Linked DNA regions of Candidatus Thiodictyon syntrophicum. The protein of the gene in region 2 interacts with the protein of the main gene of each other region in a pairwise test. Links are inferred from orthologs where the notes say so. Each region holds a gene or a part of one and is shown on either strand. Other genes may lie near its edges. The genes, in order: mrdA and THSYN_RS13105.

What was found.
Region 1: the proteins of THSYN_RS13105 (region 2) and mrdA interact in binary tests that used the Escherichia coli proteins (3 or more experiments, as listed by UniProt). The link is inferred for Candidatus Thiodictyon syntrophicum from one-to-one orthologs.

Annotation. Positions count from the first base shown.
Region 1 is NZ_CP020370.1:5,531,014-5,534,321, reverse strand. What follows is about bases 290-3,288. They hold mrdA (penicillin-binding protein 2), read left to right. Parts: upstream 290-851; coding sequence 852-2,726; downstream 2,727-3,288. Other genes in these bases: rodA (rod shape-determining protein RodA), read left to right, coding at 2,716-3,288; mreD (rod shape-determining protein MreD), read left to right, coding at 364-852; mreC (rod shape-determining protein MreC), read left to right, coding at 290-367. In the rest of the region: more of mreC, read left to right, coding at 1-289; more of rodA, read left to right, coding at 3,289-3,308. UniProt on the Escherichia coli protein: Catalyzes cross-linking of the peptidoglycan cell wall. Responsible for the determination of the rod shape of the cell. Is probably required for lateral peptidoglycan synthesis and maintenance of the correct diameter during lateral and centripetal growth.
Region 2 is NZ_CP020370.1:3,096,061-3,099,610, reverse strand. What follows is about bases 191-3,431. They hold THSYN_RS13105 (penicillin-binding protein 1A), read right to left. Parts: upstream 3,061-3,431; coding sequence 391-3,060; downstream 191-390. Other genes in these bases: THSYN_RS13100 (hypothetical protein), read left to right, coding at 3,367-3,431; THSYN_RS13110 (DUF6279 family lipoprotein), read left to right, coding at 191-274. Outside these bases: more of THSYN_RS13110, read left to right, coding at 1-190; more of THSYN_RS13100, read left to right, coding at 3,432-3,550. UniProt on the Escherichia coli protein: Cell wall formation. Synthesis of cross-linked peptidoglycan from the lipid intermediates.

The DNA.
Region 1 (3,308 bases), 2.4 Mb from region 2 along the record:
CGACTTGGACCACGCCCTGCCGGTCCAGGTCAATCGCAACGGGCTGCGCAGCATCGCGGCCGGGTCCGGGCTGGGCCACGAGTTGGACCTGCTGTATATCCCGAAGAACGCCGATATCCAGGTCGGCGACCTGCTGGTGACCTCCGGGCTGGGCGGACGCTTCCCGCCGGGCTATCCGGTGGCGCGCGTAACCTCGGTCGGGCACGCGCCGGATAACCCATTCACCAGCGTGAAGGCGGAGCCCATGGCGCGGCTCGACCGCAGCCGGGAGGTCCTGCTGGTCTGGACCCTGAGCCCTGATCAGCGTCAGGACGCCCTGAGCGGGGCCGCGCCCGGCGCGCGGCCGGCGGCGGAGCACCTGCCATGAGCAAGCCGCAGCGCGGCGGCGGCGGCGTGGTCTGGGGGAGCCTGCTCGTCGCGCTGTTCTTGAGCATCCTGCCCATGCCCGCTTGGATCGATGAGTTTCGCCCCCCCTGGGCGGCCCTGACCCTGATCTTCTGGTGCCTGACCCTGCCCGAACGGGTGGGGGTCTTCTCCGCCTTCGCGGCCGGGTTGGTGCTTGATGTGACCACCGGCGCCCTGCTTGGCCACCACGCCCTGGGGCTCGCGGTGATCGCTTACGTGGTGGTGGAGTTGCACCAGCGGGTGCGCACCTTCCCCCTGTGGCAACAGACCCTGTTCGTCTGGTTGTTGCTGTTGGTGGAGCGGCTGTTGTATCTGTGGGTGCTGGAGGCCACCGGGCAGCCGATGCCCACCCTGATCTACTGGGCGCCGACCTTCCTGGGCGCCTTGCTGTGGCCCTGGGTCTTCGTGGTGCTGCGCGATCTGGGGCGGCGGGCCGGGCTCTTTTGATGCGCCTGGACTCCCATCTGGCGGATCGGCAGCGCGAGTGGCGGCTGGTGGGGGCGCGTGCCATCGTTGCCGCGGTCCTGGTCCTGGCGGCCCTGTCATTGGTCGTGGTGCGGCTCGCGCGCCTGCAGATCGCCGACCACGAGCACTTCTCCGTGCTGTCCCAGGAAAATCGGGTGAAGGTCCAGCCGGTCCCGCCCAGCCGCGGTCTCATCTATGACACCAAGGGTGTGGTCCTGGCCGACAATCACCCCTCCTTTTCGCTGGAGATTACCGTCGAGAAGGTCGAGAACCTGTCCGCGACGATCGATGCGCTGGCGGCCATCATCCGCGTCGATGACAAGGACCGGGAGCGTTTCAGGCGCCTCAAGGGTCAGCGGGTGCGCTTCCAGGGCGTGCCCCTGCGGCTGAATCTGACCCCGGAGGAGGTGGCCCGCTTTTCGCTCGACAGCTATCGCTTCCCCGGCGTGGACGTGCGCGCCGAGCTGATCCGCAGCTATCCGCACGGGGAACTCACCGCCCATGTCCTGGGCTATGTGGGGCGCATCAACCGGGAGGAGATGGACCATATCGACACCAGTGCCTATGCCGGCACCCACTTCATCGGCAAGGGCGGGGTGGAGAAGTACCATGAGGGGCTCCTGCATGGACAGGCCGGTTACCAGCAGGTGGAGGTGAACGCGCGCGGCCGGGTGCTGCGCACGCTCGAGGGCAAGTCCCCGGTCGCCGGGCAGGACCTGCACCTGTTTCTGGACATCGCCCTGCAGCGCGCGGCCACCGAGGCCCTGGGTGACAACCGCGGTGCGGTGGTGGCCATCGACCCGCGCACCGGCGGCGTGCTGGCCCTGGTGAGCAAGCCCAGTTTCGACCCCAACCCCTTTGTCGAGGGCATCGGCAGTGCCGACTATCACGCCCTGCTCTACTCCCCGGACAAGCCGCTGTACAACCGGGCGGTGCGTGGTCAGTATCCCCCGGGGTCCACGGTCAAGCCCTTCGTCGGATTCGCCGGGCTCGCCGCGGGGGTGACCAATGCGCGCAAGACCACCTATTGCCCTGGCTACTACCGGCTGCCCGGTCAGAGTCACAGCTATCGCTGCTGGCGGCGCGGCGGGCACGGGGCGGTGGCGCTGGAGGCCGCGCTGGTGCAGTCGTGCGACGTCTATTTCTATGTTCTCGCCCACGAACTGGGGATCGAGCGCCTCAAGGATTACCTGGGCGCGTTCGGATTCGGTGCCCGCACCGGCATCGACGTGGCCGGCGAGTTGAGCGGGCTGGTGCCCTCGCGGGAGTGGAAGGAACAGGTGCGCAAGCAGCTCTGGTACCCCGGCGAGACCCTGATCGTCGGCATCGGTCAGGGCGCCTTTCTGGCCACCCCGCTGCAACTGGCCGTGGCCACCGCCACCCTGGCCAATCGCGGTCACTTCCTTGCGCCCCGCGTGGCCCGCGCCGCCCAGGTGCCGGGCGCGCCGCGGGCCCAGGAGTTGCCGGTCTTCTCCCGCACCATCGCGGCGGGCGACGCGACCCAGTGGGACCAGATCATCCACGCCATGACCCAGGTGGTGGAGAGCCCCCGCGGAACGGCCAAGGGGATCCGCAGCCGCGATTACCGGATCGCCGGCAAGACCGGGACCGCCCAGGTCTTCACCCTGGGCAAGAACCAGACCTACAACGCCGCCCGGCTCACCGAGACGATGCGCGACCATGCGCTGTTCGTCGCCTTTGCCCCGGCGGACGACCCGCGGATCGCGGTGGCGGTGATCGTCGAGAACGGCGGACACGGGGGCACGGTGGCGGCGCCGGTGGCGCGCAAGGTCATGGATGCCTGGCTCGGCGGTTCGACCCTGATCACCGATCCGGGGGTGGTCGATGGCGACTAGGCCCGTCGCCGCAGGGCTGCACCAGTTGGCGGACCCGGGTGACGCCGGACTGCTGACGCGCCTGCACATCGATGCCCCGCTGCTGGCGGGGCTGCTGCTGCTCTGCGCCTTTGGTCTGATGGTGCTGTTCAGCGCGATGGACCGCGACCTCGGCGGGGTGGAGCGCCAGTTGGTGCGGCTCACCCTGGCCTTCGGGCTGATGTTCGCGGTGGCCCAAGTCCCCCCCTACCAACTGCGGCGCTGGTCGCTTCCTCTGTATGTGGCGGGGGTGCTGATGCTGGTGGCGGTGCTCCTGGTCGGCGACGTGGGTAAGGGCGCCCAGCGCTGGCTCGCGCTGGGTGCGCTGCGCTTTCAGCCGTCTGAACTGCTGAAGCTCGCGGTTCCCATGACCGTCGCCTGGGTGCTGGCGGACCGGTCCCTGCCGCCGCGCCTGGCGCGGGTGTTCGCGGCCACGCTGCTGATCCTGATCCCGGTGGTCCTGATCGCCAAACAGCCCGATCTGGGCACCGCGATCCTGGTCGCCGCTGCCGGGATCACGGTGCTCTTCATCGGGGGCCTGAGCTGGCGGGTCATCCTCATGGT
Region 2 (3,550 bases):
GGAGTTGATCGCGCTCCTGCGCGCCAAGGCGAATGAGGCCACACTCCAGCGCTTTCTCACCGACTGGCTGGTGGACTATCGGGACCTGCCGCCGCCCCTGGGACGCGCCGGCGAGCAGCTCCAGGAGCGCGTGGGGGAACTCCTGATCCGACTCGGGGCCAGCCTCGACCAGGCCCAACGCAAGCGCTTGAATGACCGCCTGGCGACCTTGCGCGACGATCTGATGCAGCTCCAGAAGGCCCCCCATCTGGTCGCGGTGACCTGTCCGGCCTAAGCGCGGTGCAGCGGGCTCGACCCTCGTCTCGCCGCCACGTTGACGGCGAGTGCGATGGTCCGCGCAGCGGACCCTACAGGCCCGGATTGCGCGCAGCGGCGGCCGACGCGCGGTACTCAGAACAGGTCGTCCACCGACTTGGGGGCGGCACGGGCGGGTGTCCCTTTAGGACTGGCGGCTGCCGGCTTGGCGGCTGCCGGCTTTTTCTTGACCGCCACCGCCGGCCCGGTATCGGGGTCCGGGTCAGGCCCCATCAGCATCAGCCGGTATTCCTCCATGACCTCCTCGGTCTGCGCGGTGCTGGACTTGGACTCGGTACCGCGGCTGCCGTCGACCTTCACCTTGACCATCCCCGGGGGCGCTTCCAACTTGGCCACCGGCTTGTCCCGCAGGGCGTCCTCCATGTAGTCGGTCCACATACTGAGCGCCGCCCGCCCGCCCTCCTCGCCGCGGCCGAGCTTTTCGTTGTTGTCGAAGCCCATCCAGGCGACGGTCACAAAGTCGGCCTGGAAGCCGCAGAACCAGGAGTCGCGGATGTCGTTGGTGGTGCCGGTCTTGCCGACGATGTCCTTACGCCCCAGGCGCAGCGCGCGCGTGGCGGTCCCGTATTCGACGACGCCGCGCAGCATGGAGGTCATCTGGTAGGCGATGCGCGGATCGATGACCTGCTCGGCCGGATTTTCACCCGCGGCGGTGCCCGCGGTGCGGGCCGGCTTCTCGGTCCCGGTGCGATACCAGCAATCCGCACAGGCGCGCGGCGGCTCCGCCTGGTAGATCAAGTCTCCGCTCGCGTTCTCGATACGCGAGATGTAGTAGGGCAGGACGTGATAACCGCCGTTGGCAAAGATCGCATAGCCCTCCGCCATCTTGACCGGTGAGGTCTCGGCGGTCCCCAAGGCCATGGAGGGCCCGAGCACCTTGGGATCGAGATCAAAACCGAAGCGGCGGATGAAATGGGCGGCATTATCGACACCCACACTCTGCAATAAATTGATGGCGGCCAGGTTGCGCGAGAGGGCCAGGGCCTTGCGCATGGGGATGGCACCCAACTCACGATGATCGGAATCCTGCGGTTGCCAGTCCCCGATCCTGATCCCCACGTCCTTCACGATGCTGACCGGCGTCCAGCCCCGGTTCAGGGCCGCGGCATAGATGAAGGGCTTGAAGCTGGAACCCGGCTGGCGGCGCATGTCCACCGCCCGGTTGAATTGGCTCTTCTCGGTGTAGGCATAGCCGCTGACCATGGCTTGAATCGCACCATCCCGGGGCGCCACCGTGACCAGGACACCGGTCACCGCCGGGATCGGGCTCAGCTCCCACTTGCCCTGTTGATCCAGACGCACCCGGATCAGATCGCCCTTGGCGACCACGTCGGCCACCCGTCGCGGGGCATTGCCGCGCCAACCCGCATTCTTGAAGGCCCGCGCCCAGCTCACCTGACCGAGCCCCAGGGTGACGCGGCGACCGCCGCCCAAATAGACCTGGGCCGCCCCGTCCGCAAAGCCGGTCACCAGACCGGCCTCCAGACCGGTCACCTGGGGCACGCCCTCCAGATAGGCGTCCATATCGACCTCGGAGGCACCCGCCAGGTCTACCCGCGCCTCGGGTCCGCGGTAACCGTGACGGCGCTCATATTGACGTAGGGCCTTACGCACCGCGTCCTGGGCGGCCGTCTGCAGGCGCGAGTCGATGGTCGTGGTCACCCGCAGCCCCTGTTTGGCCGCCTGCTCACCGTAATACTCGGCAATCTCCCGACGCACCATCTCCGCCACATAGCCGGCCTCCAGGTCGACCTGGGCGCCATGCAGCCGCGCATCATCGGGCCGCGCCAGGGCAGTGTCATAGCGGGACTTGTCGATGAATCCCAGTTCCAGCATCCGTCCCAAGATGTAATTGCGCCGCTCCAAGGCTCGCTCGGGGTTGGTGACCGGGTTACTGGACGACGGGGCTTTCGGCACCCCGGCGAGCATGGCCATCTCGGCCACATCGAGTTGCGCCAGGTCCTTCCCGTAATAGAGGGTGGAGGCGGCGGCCACGCCATAGGCGCGGTGTCCGAAGAAGATCTGGTTCAGGTACAGTTCCAGGATCTGCTCCTTGGTCAGGGTCTTTTCCACCCGCAGGCTCAGCAGCACCTCGGCCAGCTTGCGTTTGAAGGTCTTCTCCGGAGACAGGAAGAAGTTCCTGGTAACCTGCATGGTGATGGTACTGGCGCCCTGGGCCTTGATGCCGGTGGAGGCGTAGTTGACGATCGCACGGCCCATGCCGACCACGTCGATACCGCCGTGCTCGAAGAAGCGGCTGTCCTCGGTCGCCAGAAAGGCCTGGATCAGGAGCGGCGGAAACTCCGCATAGGTAAGGGGCTGGCGCCGCTCCACGCCGAATTCGGCCATCAGGGCACCGTCGGCGCTATAGACACGCAGCGGCTCCTGGAGCTGCACCTGACTCAAGCCCTGCTTCACGTCCGGCAGTTCGGGCAGGGTCAGGTTGACGAAGGCCGCCGCCCCGAGCAGGGCGAGGGTCAGCAATTGCAGGGGCGCACCCAGAACGGTCAGGTATTGCAGGAACCAGCCGGTGGCCGAACGCGGACCCCGCCCGGAGCGGGGCGCCGGCGGTTGCGGTGGTCCGGCCGCAGGCGCCGGTGCGGGGGCCGGGGCAACCGGCTCGGCGGCGGACGCCACCACCGCGTCCGCGTCATCCCCAATCCGCGGGACGCCGCGCACGGGCGGTGACTGCGACGGAACCGTGCCGTTCGATCCTGGGGCCTCGCTGCGGGTCTCTTCTTGCACACTCAACTCCGGCCGCCCGGGGCGCGCGGCGCCGGGGCGAACCTCACTGTCATTCGGAACAGGCGCGATTTTACACCATACAGCCCCCAAGCAGCCCCGCACCTCGGCGCCGGTTCGCGCAACCGTCGGCGAGCGCCGCGGTGACGGCACCGCGCCACCCCCGGGACCGGAGATAACCAGGGACCTCATCCACCCCTGCGGATCTTCAATGCAGCGCCCGCGTTCCTGCGTTAGCTTGCGCTGACGCTTGGCGCCGGCCGCGGCGCGTTGCCCGCACCGTTTTCTTTCACCCGGAGGACTTCGCCCTTGGATCGTTTCACTCGTAGTTACAGCATGGTACTGGGTCTTTTCGCACTGGCCGCCTTCGCCCTGTGGCTGCACTCGACCTGGCAACCGCGGGTCTGGGAGATCAACCGGATGCTGGAGGCCGACCCGCTCGTCGCGAATTATCCCTACCAGTTCCGGGTCCTGTCGCTGGAAAACGGGGTCG